DNA from 3 places in the Halomonas sp. M1 genome. Region 2 is predicted to be linked to each of the others. Evidence: predicted binding sites of a transcription regulator. Region 2 holds the regulator's gene; each other region holds the start of a gene.
What was found. The regulator LexA, encoded in region 2, represses DNA repair genes until DNA is damaged. The targets are predictions, from matches to a motif close to TACTGTNTANNTANACAGTA.
Positions count from the first base shown of each region.

Region 1: P8S54_RS00330 (PA0069 family radical SAM protein) is a predicted target of LexA. The motif match lies at 1,960-1,979, and genes of this name have one in related genera.
Region 3: P8S54_RS05470 (S24 family peptidase) is a predicted target of LexA. The motif match lies at 2,694-2,713, and genes of this name have one in related genera.

Region 1 covers NZ_CP121119.1:68,996-74,988, forward strand. The annotation lists gene P8S54_RS00320 (cation-translocating P-type ATPase) at 1-556, shown strand, start outside; gene P8S54_RS00325 (winged helix-turn-helix domain-containing protein) at 516-812, opposite strand; gene P8S54_RS00330 (PA0069 family radical SAM protein) at 853-1,932, opposite strand; gene P8S54_RS00335 (gamma-glutamylcyclotransferase family protein) at 2,164-2,544, opposite strand; gene pgi (glucose-6-phosphate isomerase) at 2,631-4,289, opposite strand; gene P8S54_RS00345 (PTS fructose-like transporter subunit IIB) at 4,529-5,993, opposite strand, start outside.
Region 2 covers NZ_CP121119.1:267,871-273,863, reverse strand. The annotation lists gene P8S54_RS01250 (pyruvate, water dikinase regulatory protein) at 1-410, shown strand, start outside; gene P8S54_RS01245 (hypoxanthine-guanine phosphoribosyltransferase) at 438-1,016, opposite strand; gene nagZ (beta-N-acetylhexosaminidase) at 1,074-2,084, opposite strand; gene P8S54_RS01235 (L,D-transpeptidase) at 2,125-2,688, opposite strand; gene P8S54_RS01230 (TetR/AcrR family transcriptional regulator) at 2,666-3,343, opposite strand; gene lexA (transcriptional repressor LexA) at 3,615-4,295, shown strand; gene P8S54_RS01220 (energy-coupling factor ABC transporter permease) at 4,329-5,000, opposite strand; gene purU (formyltetrahydrofolate deformylase) at 5,019-5,873, opposite strand.
Region 3 covers NZ_CP121119.1:1,219,135-1,225,127, reverse strand. The annotation lists gene P8S54_RS05480 (hypothetical protein) at 1-891, opposite strand, end outside; gene P8S54_RS05475 (Y-family DNA polymerase) at 933-2,231, opposite strand; gene P8S54_RS05470 (S24 family peptidase) at 2,228-2,671, opposite strand; gene P8S54_RS05465 (alpha/beta hydrolase) at 3,019-3,930, shown strand; gene P8S54_RS05460 (patatin-like phospholipase family protein) at 3,941-4,993, shown strand; gene P8S54_RS05455 (Smr/MutS family protein) at 4,995-5,558, opposite strand; gene prmB (50S ribosomal protein L3 N(5)-glutamine methyltransferase) at 5,768-5,993, shown strand, end outside.

The DNA.
Region 1 (5,993 bases), 200 kb from region 2:
CCAAGCAACCATACAGCAGTTACAAACTTCAGGTTATGGGCTGGCGATGATCAGCGGTGACCGCCAGGGTCCCGTGACTTGGCTGGGTCAGCAGGTAGGGCTACCCAAAGAAGCGTGCTACGCGCAGCGCTCACCGGAAGCTAAAGCAAAGCTCCTAACTGCGCTACCATCCCCCACGCTCTACGTGGGAGATGGTGTTAACGATACACTCAGTTTGGCTGCCGCAGGAGTTGGTGTTGCCCCTATGCAGGCAAGCGAGGCTGCTCGGGAGGGGGCCGCTGCGCAGTTGCTAACGCCAGGGGTGGGTGGCGTGGTGCGGCTACTAAGCATTGCCAAGCGTACACGTCGGGCAATGGTGCAAAATCTTGCGTTTTCAGCGCTTTACAACACTTTAGCCCTGGGGTTAGTGGTGGTGATGGCGATACCACCGTTGGTGGCCGTGCTGGCCATGGCAGCCAGCTCGCTTAGCGTTACACTCAATGCGGCAAGGCTAGCGTGGGCGGAAACTGACGAGGTTAACGATAGCCCAGCGCTTGCCCCAAACGCTCCGCATTAACGGCTACCCAATGCGAGTCAATGGCGCCCCAGTGTTTTATGGTGTAGTGGCCAATATTATGCCGTTCGCCTTCGCCTTTCTCGAACACACACTCGATATCCAGTTCTGCCAGGGAGGTGATGGTATCTTGCGCGGTACGCCTTGGCATGCCGGTGGCTTCAATAAGGGCGGGCACGTTCGCGACACCTTGCGCAATTAAATGTGCCACATATAAACGGCGGTAAAAACTCGACTTGGTTTTGCTGAGCGGGGGCATTCGGTTTCCTTGGCGGCAACTAATCAGTGTGCTGTCTAGCTTAAATGAATAAATCCCCCTGTGCCCGTGGTGGGCAAAAATCCCGAGTATTTAAGCCCTGTTCGGTGCGGTTTTGCATGTTCCACTGGCGACTTGCGCGGCTAAAGCGCTGGGCGATCAAGTCGGCAAATACCCCTTCACCGCGAAAGCGCTTACCAAATTGTGCGTCATAGTTTTGCCCGCCTCGGCACTGGCGAATGAGGCTCATCACTTTAGCCGCTCGCTCGGGGTAGTGGGCTTCCAGCCAAGCTTCAAATAGGGGGGCGACTTCATTGGGGAGTCGCAGCAGCATCCACGTGGCGGTGCGTGCCCCGGCACGGCTGGCGGCTTCCAAGAGGCGTTCAATTTCGTGGTCGGTAAGCCCCGGAATAATCGGTGACACCAGTGTGCCCACCGGTATGCCCGCCGTGTTTAGTTCTCGGATCACCTTCAAACGCGCCTGAGGCGATGCCGCGCGGGGTTCTAACGTGCGTTTAAGGTTGGCATCCAGGCTGGTTAAACTGACAAATACCCGCACTAAGCGATGCTCGGCCATTTCTGCCAAGAGATCCAAATCCCGCAGCACCAGTGTGCTTTTTGTCACAAGCGTGACTGGGTGGCGGCAAGCCAGCAGTAATTCCAGCAAACGGCGGGTGGTTTGGTAGGTGGCTTCTAGCGGCTGGTAACAGTCGGTATTGCCGGATAGGTTTATCGGGCGGCAAACGTAGTGAGGGTGGCAAAGCTCCTCTTTTAAGTGTTCCACCAGCCCGCTGCGGGCGATCAATTTGGTTTCAAAATCTAGCCCTGGCGACAAATCCCAATAAGCGTGGGAGGGGCGCGCATAGCAGTAGACACAGCCATGTTCACAACCACGGTAAGGATTAAGCGAACGGTCAAAAGGTAAATCCGGCGAGTTGTTCCAAGAGAGCGCGCTTTTGCTGGCTTCCTCGCGTACTTCTGTTGCCAGCGAGCTAGAGGCTTCTTCCTGCCACCAGCCGTCATCCTCTGCCACGCTGCGGGTAGGGGCAAAGCGGTTGTGCGGGTCGTAGGTTGCACCGCGCCCTTTATGCACGGTCGCGCGAGAGGGATCCAGTGATGTCATCTGCCACCTCGTACGTAGTATCAACATATATGTTCATAAATACAGTATATGAGGTTTTCGCAGCACCGCAACCAAGCGGTCAGTACAGCCACTTTCACGTTTGCAAAGCGAGATTACGCCGGCACCTATCGCACTGCCGACGAGGTGCATGCGATGTCGCTGGCGAATTTAGACGGGGGGTATGCGGAGGTTGTGAGTACGCAAGAGGCGCTGGCCCTTCTTTAAACTGTTTTACCACTTTCCGCTCTTGATCAACGACGTTGCATCAACCGTTGGGTTGTAGATATAGCACCATGCATCGCCATACTGTGTTGTTAACACCGTCCGGTCGTACATCCCTTTTGCGGGAGAGTGATGCAGGTAATCTTCTAGCTCATCGAGCCGCGCTAGCTGATCAGCGTTAATGGCATACACCTCCACCACAACGCCTGTGGATGGCGTAAGCTGGGCACCTGGGTAGGGGCCAAGGTCGTAAAGCGTGATCTCTGTTAAATGGTCTTGGCCCAGCATTTCAGCGCCGTTTAACCAATGATGATTGCGATGGCCGTGCTTTAACGTGCCGTATACCGCTACTCGCGGGCAGCGTTGGATAGCTTGGTGAAGATGATGCATGACGTTCACCTCGTACAATGTGATAAGAGCGATTGCAGAAGCGCCTGGGCAGTTTGCCGAGGCGCTTTACTTACCTATCCATGAATTTAACGCTTCTTGCGGGCGGGCTTTTTGTCACCGGCCTCTGGTTCTGCTCGGTGTGTGGTACCCGGGAAGTGGGCGCGGACTAATTCTAGCAGCCCCTGGGTAGAAGCATCGAAGTCGGCGGCGTTGGCGTCGATGCGCTCGCTGATCTCTCCGGCGATGCGCTTGCCCAGCTGCACGCCCCATTGGTCGAACGAATTGATGTTCCAAATCACGCCCTGGACGAACACCTTGTGTTCGTAGAGCGCAATCAGCGCGCCGAGGTTTTTCGGCGTTAGCTCGTCGAGTAGCAGCGTGCTGGAAGGGCGGTTGCCTGGGCAGCTATAGGGGTCGAGCTGGCTGAGCTCTTTGCTGTCGCCTTGGCTGCCTTCCATAAAGGCGTTGGCTTGCGCCAGCATATTGGTGAGCAGCGCGAAGTGGTGGTCTTCCACGCCGGGTTCCGGCTTGAGCGAGGCGATAAAGTCGATGGGCACATAGCGGGTGCCCTGGTGTAGCAGCTGGAAGAACGCGTGCTGGCCGTTGGAGCCGGTTTGGCCCCACACAATCGGGCCGGTTTTGTAATTGACCGGATGACCGAAAATATCCACCGACTTGCCGTTAGACTCCATATCCAACTGCTGCAGGAAAGAGGGCAATTGGTTCAGCGCCTGGTCGTAGGGCACGATGGCCTGAGTTTCTGAGCCGATAAAGTTGATGTACCAAATGCCAATCAGCGCCATCAGTACCGGCATGTTCTGGGCGAACGGCGCTTCGATAAAGTGCCGGTCCATCTCGTGAGCGCCTTCCAGCAGCTCAATAAAGCCTTCAAAGCCAATAGAGAGCGCAATGGGCAAGCCGATGGATGACCACATGGAGTAGCGGCCGCCTACCCAGGCCCAGAACTCGAACACGTTCTCTTCACGAATGCCGAACTCCATCGCCGCTTTGCGGTTGGTGGAGGCGGCAATAAAGTGCGCGCCGACGTCGGCGTCTTCTCCGGCGTTTTCCAGGAACCAGCGCCGTGCGGTCTTGGCGTTTAGCAGGGTTTCCTGGGTGGAGAAGGTCTTAGTAGAAACAATAAAGAGCGTGGTGGCGGGATTGAGTCGTGATAGCACCTTCTGAATATGAGTGCCGTCCACGTTGGAAACAAAGTGGAAGTGCAGCTCCGGGTGGCGGTATTTCAACAGGGCACGGACCGCCATATTGGGGCCTAGATCAGAGCCGCCAATACCGATATTCACTACGTCTTTAATGCGCTGGCCGTCATAGCCTTTCCACTCGCCGTTACGCACCGCTTCGGAGAACACTTTGATCTGCTCGCGGGTGCGGGTAATTTCGGGCATCACGTCTTCGCCATCCACATACACGGGCTCATCGCCTAAATGGCGAAGAGCCGTGTGAAGTACGGGACGGTTTTCGGTGACGTTAATAATGTCCCCCGAGAACATCTGGGCACGTCGCTGTACCAGTGCAGAGTGGTCAGCTAGCTCAATCAGCTTAGCGAGCACCTCGTCAGAAACGTGGTGCTTTGAGTAATCGAGAAACAGGCCGCCGACGCGCAGGCTCATTTTTTCAAAGCGCTGTGGGTCGTTGGTGAAATAATCTCGGATACGGTCTTGAGTCGTTTTGTCGCGCAGGCGCTCAAGAGCCTGCCAAGTGACACTGCGAGTGAGTTGAAACATAACGGGCGATCCTATTGTTTTTACATCGTTATCACTGACGAGGGTGAGGGGGCTGCCCCTTTCGTCGCTTTTATTTATGTAAAAATACTACATATTGCGTGATATGAAAGCCAAATATGGGCTTAATTGGCTTAAAGTAGGTAATAAAACAAGTTGTTGTGCGGTGTGAGCGGTATGAGCGGCATGTCGGCAAAAAAGGCGGGTTCAGGCCCGCCCTTGGCAATGCCAGTCTGCAATCGTTAACTAGCGACAGCGACCTGCGCGGCACCGCGTTTGATAAAGGCATAGCCTAAGCCGGTGATCAAAGAGCCCACAATGATCGCGCCAAGATAGAGCAGCACAGGCGTAATGGCATTCGGGATCAGTAGCACAAAGATGCCGCCATGAGGTGCCATGAGCTGGGCACCAATCAGCATAGAGAGCGCGCCGGTCACGGCACCCCCAGCAATACACGCAGGAATCACGCGTAGCGGGTCTTTCGCTGCAAAGGGAATCGCCCCTTCACTGATAAAGCACAGGCCAAGCACAAACGAGGCTTTGCCTGCTTCCTGCTCTGGGGCAGAAAACTTGTGGCGGGCGACAAAGCTGGCAATGCCCATGCCAATGGCTGGTACCATGCCCGCTGCCATAATGGCTGCCATGGGCGCATAGGTTTGTGATGCGAGCAGGCCCACGCCAAAGGTGTAGGCCGCTTTGTTCACTGGGCCACCTAGGTCAAAGCACATCATGGCACCCAGTAAAATCCCCAGTAGCACCGCATTGGTAGACCCCATAGAGGAGAGGAAGCCGGTTAGGGCGGCCATAATGGCGGCCACGGGTTCCCCAATCACGTAGATCATGGTCAGGCCTGTGACGAGGCTGGCCACAAAGGGAATAATCAGAATGGGCTTGAGGGATTCGATGCTCGCGGGTAGCTTAACGTATCGAGTCACGGCCAGTGCCACGTAGCCTGCCAAGAAGCCAGCCAAAATACCGCCGATAAAACCAGCATCAATATTGGCGGCCAGCATGCCACCAATCATACCGGGAGCGATACCGGGGCGGTCGGCAATGGAGTAGGCGATATAACCTGCCAGCACGGGAATCATCAGGGCAAACGCGGTACCACCACCAATTTGCATCAGTGCGGCAGCCAGCGTTCCCTCTTCTTGGAACGCTTCGATACCAAACACGAACGAGAGGGCAATTAACAAGCCGCCCGCCACCACCATGGGTAGCATAAAGGAAACACCGGTTAGCAGGTGTTTATAGACGCCTTTCTCTTTCATGCCTTTCTTGGCCGATGCGCCATTGGCGGCACTGGTGCCGTCCTCCACCGCAGCGTCGGTAAAGGCGGCTTCAAGCGTCGGGCGCGGCTTTTTTAGGGCGTTACTGGTAGACGTACGATAAATACGCTTACCCGCAAAACGAGTGGGGTCCACTTCGATATCGCAGGCCAATACGACCACGTCAGCGGCGGCGATCTCATCTTCGGTGAGTTTGTTTTGTGCGCCCACCGAGCCTTGGGTTTCCACACGAATCTGGTGGCCCATGGCTTTGCCCGCTTCGGCCAGCGCTTCTGCGGCCATAAAGGTGTGGGCAACGCCGGTGGGGCAGGCGGTGACGGCAACAATCCTTTTGACGCCTGCGCTGCTTGCCGGGGTAGCCGCCGTGGCCGCCGGAGCGCTGAAAATAGGCGCTTCCCGCTTGGCTTGGGTCAAAAAT
Region 2 (5,993 bases):
AGTACGATAAGGCAGACATTATTTTGGTCGGCGTATCACGCTGTGGAAAAACCCCCACGTCGCTCTATCTGGCCCTTCAGTTTGGTATTCGCGCTGCTAACTACCCGCTAACGGAGGATGATCTTGATGAAGATGGCAGCCTAAAGCTGCCCAAAGTGCTCTCGCCCCATCGTCAAAAGCTATTTGGGTTAACCATTGATGCACGTAGGCTAGCGGCAATCCGAAACGAACGTCGGCCCAATAGTCGCTACAGCTCGATGGATCAATGTTTGCAGGAAGTTGGGCAGGCGGAGTCACTCTATCGTTCGTTGGGCATTCCATTTATTGATACAACGCGGTTTTCGGTTGAGGAAATTTCCACACGAATGATCGCAGAAACAGGCCTAGCGAGACGCTTCTCGCCCCGCTAAGCCTCCTCAAAGCGCTGTACTGGGTGCCTACATGCCCTTGGGGGCAAAAATCCCAGGGGCGTTGCGCCAGTAGCCTTTGTAGTCCATACCAAAACCGAATACGTATCGGTCGGCCACTTCGAGGCTGCAATAGTCGGCTTTCAAACCCGGTACCGCTTTTCTATTGTGCTGCTTATCGACCAGTACGGCGGTGGTCACGCTGGCCGCTTGGGCTTCTTCGCAGTAAGCAAGAATTGCCGCAAGCGTTGAACCTTCGTCAAGAATGTCGTCAACGATAACCACATGGCGGCCCGCCATAGGTATTTCTGGAGAGACGCGCCAGAATAGCTCGCCCCCACGCAGTTCGTTACGGTAACGAGTGGCGTGCAGGTAGTCCACTTCTAGCGGAAAACCAAGCCGTGTTAGCAGGTGCCCGGTAGTAATTAACCCACCATTCATCACGCAGTAAAAAACCGGCAATTTATCACCCAAATCTTTGGTGATCGCTTCTGCCATGCGGTCTAAGGCACGCTCTACTTTTTCCTGAGAAATCAGGCAATCTGCGTTATCCATCAGTTCGCGCATCGAGTCCAGCGACTCCAGCGTTTCTTTATCCAGTTTGGACATTGAGCTACTCCAATACAGCGTAAATAGTGACCGGTTAACGAGTTCAAACAGGCGTACTTAGTTGGCTAGCGCTTCTAATTTGGCATGCGTGCGACGCCAACGACCCAATGCTGAGAGAGCATCGAGATCAGGTCTGGCACGGCCATAGCGTAATTTGGCGGGACGTTTACCTTGCAAACCTTGGCAAGCGTCGACCACTTCCAGCGCAGCGGCTCGGTCATTACACACCAGAAGCATGTCGCACCCAGCCGTTAAGGCTGCGTTTGCCCGCGCCTTAGGATCCCCTGCCGCATGGGCGCCCGCCATACTCAAATCATCAGAAAAAATACATCCTTTAAAGCCCAGCGATTCCCTCAGCATGCCAAGCCAATTGGGTGAGAAACCCGCAGGCCGGGCATCAAATGCGCTATAGATAACGTGGGCAGGCATTACCCCATCCAATTGGCTCGCAAGCTGGGCAAAGGGCACGAGGTCGCGCTGCTTTATTTGCTCAAGGGAGCGATCATCAACAGGGAGTGCCACATGGGAGTCCGCGGCTACACCGCCATGACCGGGGAAGTGCTTTCCCACCGCCGCCATACCAGCGTCATGTAGGCCTTGAATAAATCCATGGCCTAGTAGAGCGACATGGGCTGGATCAGTGCTGAAGCTGCGGTCACCAATTACGCTAGAAATCCCGCTCTCCACATCCAGTACGGGGGCGAAACTGATATCGAGACCGCAGGCGGCCATCTCCATTCCCAGTAGCCAGCCAGCATCTTTGGCCAACGTCATGCCCGCTTCTTGGTCATTAGCAAATAGGTCGCCAATGCGCGCCATAGGGGGCAACCTGGTGACGCCCTGCTTAATACGCTGGACACGCCCACCTTCTTGGTCGATGGCTAACAGCAGATCACCGCGCACCCGCCGGACTTCGCTACACAGCTGGCGCGTTTGATAGGCATCCTCTACGTTACGCGCAAACAGGATGACCCCGCCAACCGCAGGCTCCCGCAATAGCTGCTTTTCAGCTTTGGTCAATCGCGGCCCTTCAAGGTCGAGCATAACCGGGCCTAGGGGTTGAGTCATTGTGATGGATCCAACAAGGAGGGGCGCCAATTCTAGACGATCAATGTGGCGTGTCAAAATTATCAGAGGCAGGAACGTAAGCATCGCCCCCATGAAGCCAAACCGACGTACCGGGTCGTGCAAACCGAAACACCGCCAATAAATCGTGATTGCGCAACCGAATACAGCCATGGGAGGCCGGCACACCCATAGGTTGGTCCGGCGGCGTACCGTGCAAATAGATATAGCGCCGCTGTGAATCTACATGCCCGCCGCGATTTTTACCCGTCTCCAAACCACACAGCCAAAGAATGCGTGTCAATATCCAATCACGTGAGGAGTAGGTTGCTGCTAGCTCGGCAGAGTACACTTCACGGGTCCATCGGCGACCGCGAAACACTGCGTTTTCTGGCAAGCCATCCCCAATCGCTGCGCGCACGTAGTGCCAGCCTTGGGGCGTTCGGCCACTACCCTCCTGCTGACCAACGCCCGCCTCCCCTGTAGAAACCGAGCACTCATGGCTCAGCACTCGCCCCTGCCAACAGCGCAGCTGCTGCTTCTGCGTGTCTATCTCTAGCCAGTTATCGTCTAAAGGCGGTAGCTCAGCTAATGTGGGCGTTCTCATAGTGTCCTTCTTCTAGCACAGGGGGTAACGGTGCATGCATCGCAGCCACTACCACTGGGCGTAAACGTCTTACTAGGTCTCTAACAGTGACTTGCTCGTTGTAGTCTTTCGCGGCGATATCGCGCAGCGCGTCAAGACCCGATAAGGTAAAGATCACTGTACCTAACATGAAGTGTAGCCGCCAAAAGCGCTCTGCGTCCGGCAAGTCAGGGGTTGCTTGGCGTACCAGTTCAGTGAAGCGGGTAAATACATCACCATACTCCTGCTGGATATAGCGGCGCAGATGCCCCTGAGCTTGGCTATAGGCTAAGCCTAGCAAACGCATGAATACCTTTAGGCTATTGCGCTCTGCAGGCACTGCCAGCACCGTTGACGCCATGGTTTCAAGCAATACTTCCAAGGGTATAGGCTCGCTTTCATAGCGTGCCTCCAGCTCATCCAGCGCGGTATGAAAACGCTGTGAAAAAGGCTCCAAATAGCGTGCAAAAACGGCTTGGATAAGCGCTTTTTTAGAGCCAAAGTGGTAGTTGACCGCCGCTAGGTTAACCCGCGCCTTGCTTGTGATATTGCGCAGCGAGGTTTCGGCAAAACCGCGCTCTGCAAATAGCACCTCTGCGGTATCTAAAATACGCGTTACCGTATCAGACTGCGCCATCGCGCCCTCCAGAAAACAGGTGTTTAAAACATCGCAAAATACTATGCCATTAATTCGCTAGTCTCAATCCTTTATATCAAGACAACTGCCAGCTACCTGTCACTATTTTTCTAAACAATTCAAACGCTCGTGCCGTTTAGCACCTACATCAGCAAGCCCTACATCAAGATACAGGCCAGCCATGTACTGGACAGAGGAACATACTGTATACTTAAACACATACTGATTAGCCGACATGTAGCTACTGTCTTTTCATTTTTTGGAGTTTGGTATGTCGCGTCCACTCACAGCACGTCAGCAGCACGTATTTGATTTTATCGTTAAAACAATGGGTGAATTCGGCTACCCCCCGACACGCGCTGAAATTGCCAAAGCACTGGGATTCCGCTCCCCCAACGCGGCAGAAGAGCATCTTCGCGCGCTAGAGCGCAAAGGGGCCATTCGGATTATCCGCAATACATCACGGGGCATCCGCCTGCCTAACCAGGATGCTTCAGAACTGACTGAGGCTGCTTCAGCAACCCCCTCTACCCCCCATGTGGACACCCAGTTCATTGGGCTACCGGTCATTGGAGAGGTCGCAGCTGGCAGCCCCATCCTGGCAGCCGAGCACATTGACCGCTACTGCCCACTCCCCGCAGAGTATTTCACGCCAAAAGCGGACTACCTGCTGCGAGTGCGTGGGTTATCGATGAAAGACGTGGGTATCCTTGAAGGCGATTTATTGGCAGTGCATCGCACTGACCGAGTTCGCGATGGGCAAATTGTCGTTGCTCGCTTGGAAGATGAAGTCACCGTTAAACGCTTTAGGCGCCAAGGTCACCAGGTGACTCTAGTGGCTGAGAACGCCGACTTCGCACCCATTGAAATTGACCTACGCACTCAGCAACTGGACATTGAAGGTGTCGGCGTTGGGGTTATACGGGGTGGCAATGGCCAGGCATTAGGCTAATAGCCGCCTATCACCCTACCACCACTGGCGCGCTTATTGAGAATCGATATAGCGGTGGTCATTGAACGTGGCCACCCAGCTAGGGTGGTAGACCAATAAGATGCTTAACAGCATGCCCGTTAGAAACGCTTCAGAGGGCATTAAAAGCGGCAGAAACCGAGCATACTCCTGAGCAAGATAAACAGCCTCAGGATCGGTCCCTGCCGCTACAATCAGCAGTACGGCGGTCAATCCAGCGCCCAACGTAGCTAAGGCTGCCCCGAAAAAACCACAGGCAAACATAAATACCATCAAGTTATCGGGCAACCGTCGGTCAACCAGACGCCAAACCACGCCAATGATAAACGCGGGCACGATTCCCGTTACCAAAACGTTAGCTCCCCAAAGCACCCAGTCATTACGTCCTATCACCACCATCGCTATATTAATCATTGCGTTACTTAGAAGCGCCAGGGGGATCCTAAATACCAAGGTCATTAGCACGGTAAAAACAAGATGTAGCGTAAGCCAGTCCACCGCTTGGGCACGCAACTGCCACATCAGCATGACCGCTAGCGTAGCTGCCAACCAGCGATGCTGAAGCGCTACATCACTAATCAGAACTTGCCACGGGCGCTGCCATGCCACCCAAGCCAATACACCAAACGCTATTAACCAGGTAAGCACCAGCGCCCAGGGTGCAAGAACACTTTGTGCAAATGACATGGCAGCCCCTAACAACAGTTAACTGAACACAACCGTTTTATTTCCGTGGATTAGCACGCGGTCTTCAAGGTGCCAACGTAACCCTCGCGCCAATACGGCTTTCTCAACGTCCCGGCCAAATCGCACAAGATCGGTGGGTGTATGACAGTGGCTAACGCGATGGATATCCTGCTCGATAATAGGTCCGGCATCCAGCTCTTCGGTGACATAGTGACAGGTAGCCCCTATGAGTTTCACGCCTCGCTCGTAAGCTTGGTGATACGGTTTTGCGCCAGCAAAAGAGGGCAAAAAGCTGTGATGTATATTAATCACGCGCCCGGCATACCGCTCGCATAGCGCGGGGGGCAAGATTTGCATATAGCGTGCTAACACGACGCAATCAGCGCGGGCGCTATCAATTTGTGCCTGCACCTTCTCAAACGAGGCCTGCTTATTTGCTGCGTCAACCGGCACATGGTGGTAAGGAATGCCGTACCACTCGGTTAGCGAACGCATATCTTCGTGGTTGGAAATCACACCCACGATGTCGCAGTCTAGCTCACCGGCCTGCCAGCGATATAGCAAGTCCACCAAGCAGTGAGACTCCCGCGACACCATTAATACAACGCGGCGCCGCTTTTGGGTATCCATTAACGACCACTGCATATTGAACGCTTCTGCCACGGGTTCAAAAGCGTTACGCAGCGCCTCTGCCGACATTCCTAGTGAATCGGCTAAAATTTCATAGCGCATAAAAAACCGGCCTGTTTCAAGGTCGGAATGCTGACTTGCTTCAGTAATTGAGCCCCCCTGCTCGGCAATAAAACTGGAAACACGCGCCACAATGCCCACTTGGTCAGGGCAAGAAACAACGAGACGATAATAGTGCGACATAGATAGCTACTCTTAATAGGTACTTTTAACAGGTGCTTTGATAGGTGCTTTTTTTAATAGGCAGTTTTGATCGGCACACTTAACTTATTTCAATGGCACGCTTAGGGTTAGTTTTCTGAT
Region 3 (5,993 bases), 950 kb from region 2:
AACCTCAAGGGCAGTGGGCTTATCCGGTAGGCTATCCAGCAAGCGAGCCAATAACAGGACTAAGTTGGGATGCGGGTGCTGGTTACGCATCATGAGCTCTCCCACGCCTTGGGCGACTAAGTAGCGCGTATGCGCATCGCTGTTCGCCAGTGTTTCCATGATGTGCTGAACCAGTTCAGGGCCACGGGCCTGTAAGTAGGCTTCTTGCGTAATGCGCGCAGCAATCCAGGCGTTCCATACTGCGTATAGCGGCCCGGTGAGCACGGGTAGAAAACCGCGCAACGTGAGGCGGCCGAGCAAGCGACGCAACACTAAACGCAGAATAAAACTGCTTAAGCTAATTTTTAAGCGATACAGCAAGGCTTTAAAAGTGAGCTTCCAGCCATGTAGGTAGGCGTGGGGATCAACGCCATAGATTAAGCTGCCTGGGCTTGGATACTCCAATGCAACCCGTGAAACGCCATGAACTGTCAACTGTATTTCAGGGGATAATGGCTCGCCTTGGCCGTAGCGCAGGCCTGCCAAACGGCTAATTTTTGACACGCCGCGCAGCGCATTCCAGTATAAAAAGCCAATCTCTAACACGGTAATAAAGCCTGCGAAGGCCATATACCCAGCCCAGTAGGGGAGCTGCTCTTTGAGGCTCATGGCTTCCCAGTCGTCGGCGAAGCCCCGCATCCACCACTCGGCACCGCCGATCAGTGAGCCGGAGATAATGCCCGCCACGGCAGCCCAAGCAATGATCCAGCGTCTTGCCTGCTTTAGTGTTTGGGGGTTAGGTGCCTCAAACGCAGGGTGGCGGCGAAAATAGTGCCTGATATAGCGACTCGCCCAACGCTGAGGCAGGTCGGGATCGGGGGCATACTCTGTATCAGGACGGGTAAGAGACATAACGGCAAGATTTTCCACGCATTGAACGTCAAGCGTAGCGGTTACGGGCGAGAAGTAAACGCCTGGATAGCGCCGGGGTGCGTGCCAGCCTCCATTAGTTCATCCCACCGAGTTGTATAACGCCGTGAGCGATGCGCGCAGCGTAGCTGCCATGGCGCTTGGGCATCCGTCATGCCAAAACGTATCGTGCCTTGGCCCATCCGCTGATTAATAGCATCTACCGTCCCCATCAAATGTGGATGCGTTTGTAACGTTGGTTGGAGTAACGAAAGCTGATGCGCCTGGGCATCGACTAAGTCCAGCAACATGACACCCGCTTTTATAAAGTGATGCCCAGGGCGGTATATCTGCATTAGCCCTTCACGTACGGCCTGGAGAATAAGCCGCGTATCGTCGCTGGGGATAGGCAGCGAGATCATCGCCCTGGGGTAGTACTGCGGCTGGTCTTTGCGGTGACGGTTGGTACTTAAAAAGAGCATTACAGCGCGGGCCAAGCTATGTTGTTGGCGCAGTTTTTCGGCGCTACGCTGGGCGTGGCGCCGCAGTGCTGCGTGTAGCTCTGCTTGATCGCCGGTTGCCTTGCCAAAGGAGCGGGAGGTCATAATCCGCTGGCGTGGCTGCTCCACGGCGTTCATTTCCAGGCAGGGTGTGCCGCGCAGCTCTAACGCCGTGCGAGCCAGCACCACGGAAAAGCGCTTGCGCAGCGCCTTGGTATCACTCTCCCGCAGCTCCCACGCTGTACGTATGCCGTAAATGGCGAGCTGCTCGGCCAGCCGCCTGCCTACGCCCCATACAGCGCTGACCGGCAGCTGTTTAAGTAGCGCCGTGGTGGTGTTGCTATGTGCGTTAAGCAAGCAGACGCCCTGGTAGTGTGGCTGTTTTTTAGCCACATGGTTGGCGAGCTTTGCCAGTGTATGGGTGGGGGCAAGCCCTACGCATACCGGTAGCCCAAGATGGCGGCGAATGCGTCGGCGTAGCGCTTCACCTATGGCTTGGCACTGCGGCTCGCTCAATCCGTCTAAATAGATAAACATTTCATCAATGGAGTAGGGCGCCATGTCTGGGCAGGCGTCCTCCAGCAGCTGGGCAAGCCGCGCTGACATATCGCCGTATAGCTCGTAATTGGATGACAATAGATAAATCTCACCCCGGCGCCGTAACCCTTCCAACTGGAAAGATGGAGTGCCCATAGGGATCTCCATCGCCTTCATTTCAGCCGAGCGGGCAATAACACAGCCATCGTTATTGGACATCACACCCACGGCTTTGCCTTCAAGCGATGGGGCAAATATCCGCTCACAGCTGACATAAAAGTTGTTGGCATCGACGAGGCCGATCATGGCAAATACTCATGAACCACCGCACGTACCACCCCCCATAGTTGGCACTCTGTGCCCTTTAAGGGCAGCGGCGGGTAGTGGGGATGGGCCGAGCAGAGGTGTGGTGTACCGCCATGCAGCGCGTAGCGCTTAATCAGTACTTCTTCGTTAAACATGGCCACCAGTATATGGCCAAGGCGCGGCTGTACGCTGCGATCCACTACCAGCAGATCGCCGTCGAAGATACCCCAGCCCTCCATGCTGTCGCCTCTGGCGGTAAGGTAAAACGTCTGGGTAGGGTTTTTGATTAGCCGAACGTTGAGATCCAGCGTGCGCTGTTCATAATCCTGGGCGGGGGAAGGAAAGCCGCTAAAACCGGCGCGACCATGTAATGGAGGAAAGGGCAGCGGCTGAGACGTTAACGGCTGGGCTGTCGCAACAGTGGTGGGTTGAGACGGCATCGTCAGCATCCTCATGAATAAATAGTGTGTTTATATACAGTTGTTGTAGGCAGTATTTATTCATGAGTAAAAAAATGCAAGCGCCTAACTTAGCCAGCCAGGGTTAGCGGGCTAGCCAAAGGCCCACCACTAAGGCGCTGACGATGGTAATCAAGAACACTAAATTGCGGGCACGGGTGTCACGGCGGGGTTTCATAGCAAACTCCAAAGTAGTAGGGGGCGTCAAAAGCGGCAGAAGCCTTGCGCTGAGCATGGTAACGTCTACGCCGAATAGCGTCATCTGACGAACTACACATCACCTGCTTACCCCCACAAACACGTAGGGCTTTCGCTTAGAGATACTGTTTATGACTACCCCCACTTTTTCTACGGCAACAGGCAGTGCCGCGCAGCCACTTTCGTTAGCCCATGGGCGGCTAGCAGCCCTGAGCTGGGGGCGTGCCAATGCGCCTACTTGGCTTGCCCTACATGGCTGGCTAGATAACGCGGCAAGCTTTACGCGCCTAGCACCGCGCTTAGTGGAAGCGCTGGATATTCGTATTGTGGCTATCGATTTTCGTGGCCACGGCCACTCTGCGCATTCGCCAGCAGGTAGTGACTACGCGCTGTGGGACTATAGCCACGATGTGCTAGATGTTATGGATGCCCTAAACATTGAGCAGGCTGTGCTGCTTGCTCACTCCATGGGGGCGGCGGTGGCCTGTTTACTCGCCTCAGCGCTACCCGAGCGGGTTGAGCGGTTGGTCTTGCTGGATGGGCTAGGCGCACTAAATACTGAAGCCGAAGAGACGGCCAGTCAGTTGCGTAAAGGGTTGTTGGCCTATCGCCGCCCGCTTTCCCGCGCGCCCCGCTATCCTGATATTGAGAGCGCAGTTGCCGCACGAGTAGCCGGTGGGGTAACCCCGCTAGACACGATGACCGCCACTCCGCTGGTAGAGCGTAACACCCAGGCGACGTCAGACGGGCATGTGCAGATGCGCACCGATTCTCGCCTGCTAAAGCCTTCGCTGGTGCGCTTTACCCCCCAGCAAGTATTGGCATTACTGGCGGAGATACAAGCGCCGGTGCTATTGATAGAAGGAGCGCGCGGTATTTTAGGCGAGCGTGCCTGGGCGGAAAAGGCCCGCCAAGCGGTGCCTCATTTAACCCGCCAGGTACTTGCGGGTGGCCACCACTTACACCTTGAACCTAAAGCCGTTGATCAAGTAGCCAGTGTGGTGGTCCAACACTGTCATAAAGAAACGACGGGGCAGCCGTAGGACGAACGACATGAATAAACTAACGCGCGTCGCGGGTAGTCAAGTGAGTGCTAGCAGCGCCAACGGTATTGAGCGTACCGGCAATAAAGTGGCACTGGTGTTGGGTAGCGGTGGCGCAAGGGGCTATGCCCATATCGGTGTTATTGAAGCGCTTGAGGCGCGCGGCTTTGAAATAATTTCTATTGCAGGATGCTCCATGGGCGCCCTTATTGGCGGTGTTTACGCATCAGGGAAGCTGCCCGAGTACCGGGAGTGGGTGTGTAACCTGGATTACCTGGATGTGCTGAAGCTCGTCGATGTCACCTGGAGCCCGATGGGGGCCATGCGAGCAAATAAAGTGATGAGCAAGTTGGAATCCCTGGTCGGCGATACGCTGATCGAAGATCTGCCGATACCTGTCACCACCGTAGCGACCGATTTAGTGCGCCAGCGCGAGGTGTGGTTTCAGAATGGCCCGCTGTTAAGAGCGATTCGAGCCTCTATCGCGGTGCCGGGCGTTATTACGCCGGTACATATCGGTGACCAAGTGTTGGTGGATGGCGGCTTACTGAACCCGCTGCCGATGATGCCGATTCTCGCTGCTCACGAAGCGGACTTTGTGGTGGCCGTCAACGTCACCGCCCACAGCCCCCAACCAATCTCATTAGAAGAGTTGTTACCGGGCGAAGAGGACAGCGACACCCGCACTGACTTAGAGCGCGACCGGGATGCCAATATTGGTGGGTGGATGGATGATGTGCGTGCCACTACGCGGCGGCTATGGGATGGACTAAGCATCAACAACGGCGAAGAGAGCGACGTTGATGAAACGGTTGATCTGCGTGGTAGGCGTGAGTGGGGCAAACTGGATATGATTTTAGAGTCGTTTGATATTACGCAAGCGGCGCTGGCAAAGTATAAAATTGCGGGTTACCCGCCGGATGTGCTGATCGAAATTCCCAAGACGGTTTGCAGTACCTATGAGTTCCACCGCGCCAACGATTTGATTCGCCTGGGGCGCCACTTGGCGAATCAAGCGTTGGAGCGCAGGATGCCCGGCATTGCCTCAGACGCAACGCAGTAAGCTACTGGCCACGTTTACGCAGCAGAATATAGACGGCCCCGGTGCCACCATCGACATCAGTGGCGGAGCAAAAAGCCAGCACGCCGGGCCATTCACGCAGCCACGTATTGGTATGGCTTTTGAGGACTGGGAAGTCCGAGGTTGAACCCCAGGCCTTGCCGTGAACCACCAACACGCAGCGCAGCCCCTGGGCGGCAGAGTCCCTTAGAAAACTTTCAAGCTCAATGCGGGCCTCTTCCAGGGTATAGCCGTGCAGGTCTAGTCCTGCTTGCCAAACGGTTTGGCCACGCTTTAGCTGGCTAAAGGTGCGCCAGGGGAGGTCGGGGACGCTGAACTCTAAATACTCCGAAGGCCGAACGGCTTCCACCCGGCCATCGGAGGTGCGGCCACTGGTTTGGGTGGTACTGCTTTCTACCGCCGCCCGCCGCCGAGCTTCTTGAGCATCGCTATTACGCTTAGGCTTGCCGAGGTCGGCTTGATTAGAGGCAATACGGCGCACGCCTGCCGCTTGCAGCGCTTGGCGAAAGGCACTGATATCGTCGTCGTTGGGCAGGTGTCGCGTCATGGGCAGCTCAAATAGCAAAAATTAACGGTTAATGAAATAGCATAAGCGAGAAGCGCGCAGTAAAGCGAGACAGTATAGCGAGCCTGACGTGACTGTGAACCGCTACGTTGAGAACTACCTCGCTATAAACAGACTGTGAAGCATCTAGCTGTGAACCGGGTAGCGTCAAAGGTACAATCCTTCTACGAACTTTTATGCCAGGAGCCGCTGTGACTACGCATCTCAATGATGAGACCTCCCACTCAACGCTTTTGCTGCCAGACTCAACGCTGCTGAGCGACCTTTTGACACTGCGCGACTATCTGCGCTGGGTGTCCAGCGAATTCTATTTGGCAGGCTTGCACTATGGTCATGGCACCGAGTCTCCCTGGGATGAGGCGGTAGCGCTCTGTTTAGGCGCGCTGCATCTACCCTGGAATGTCGACCCCGCAGTGC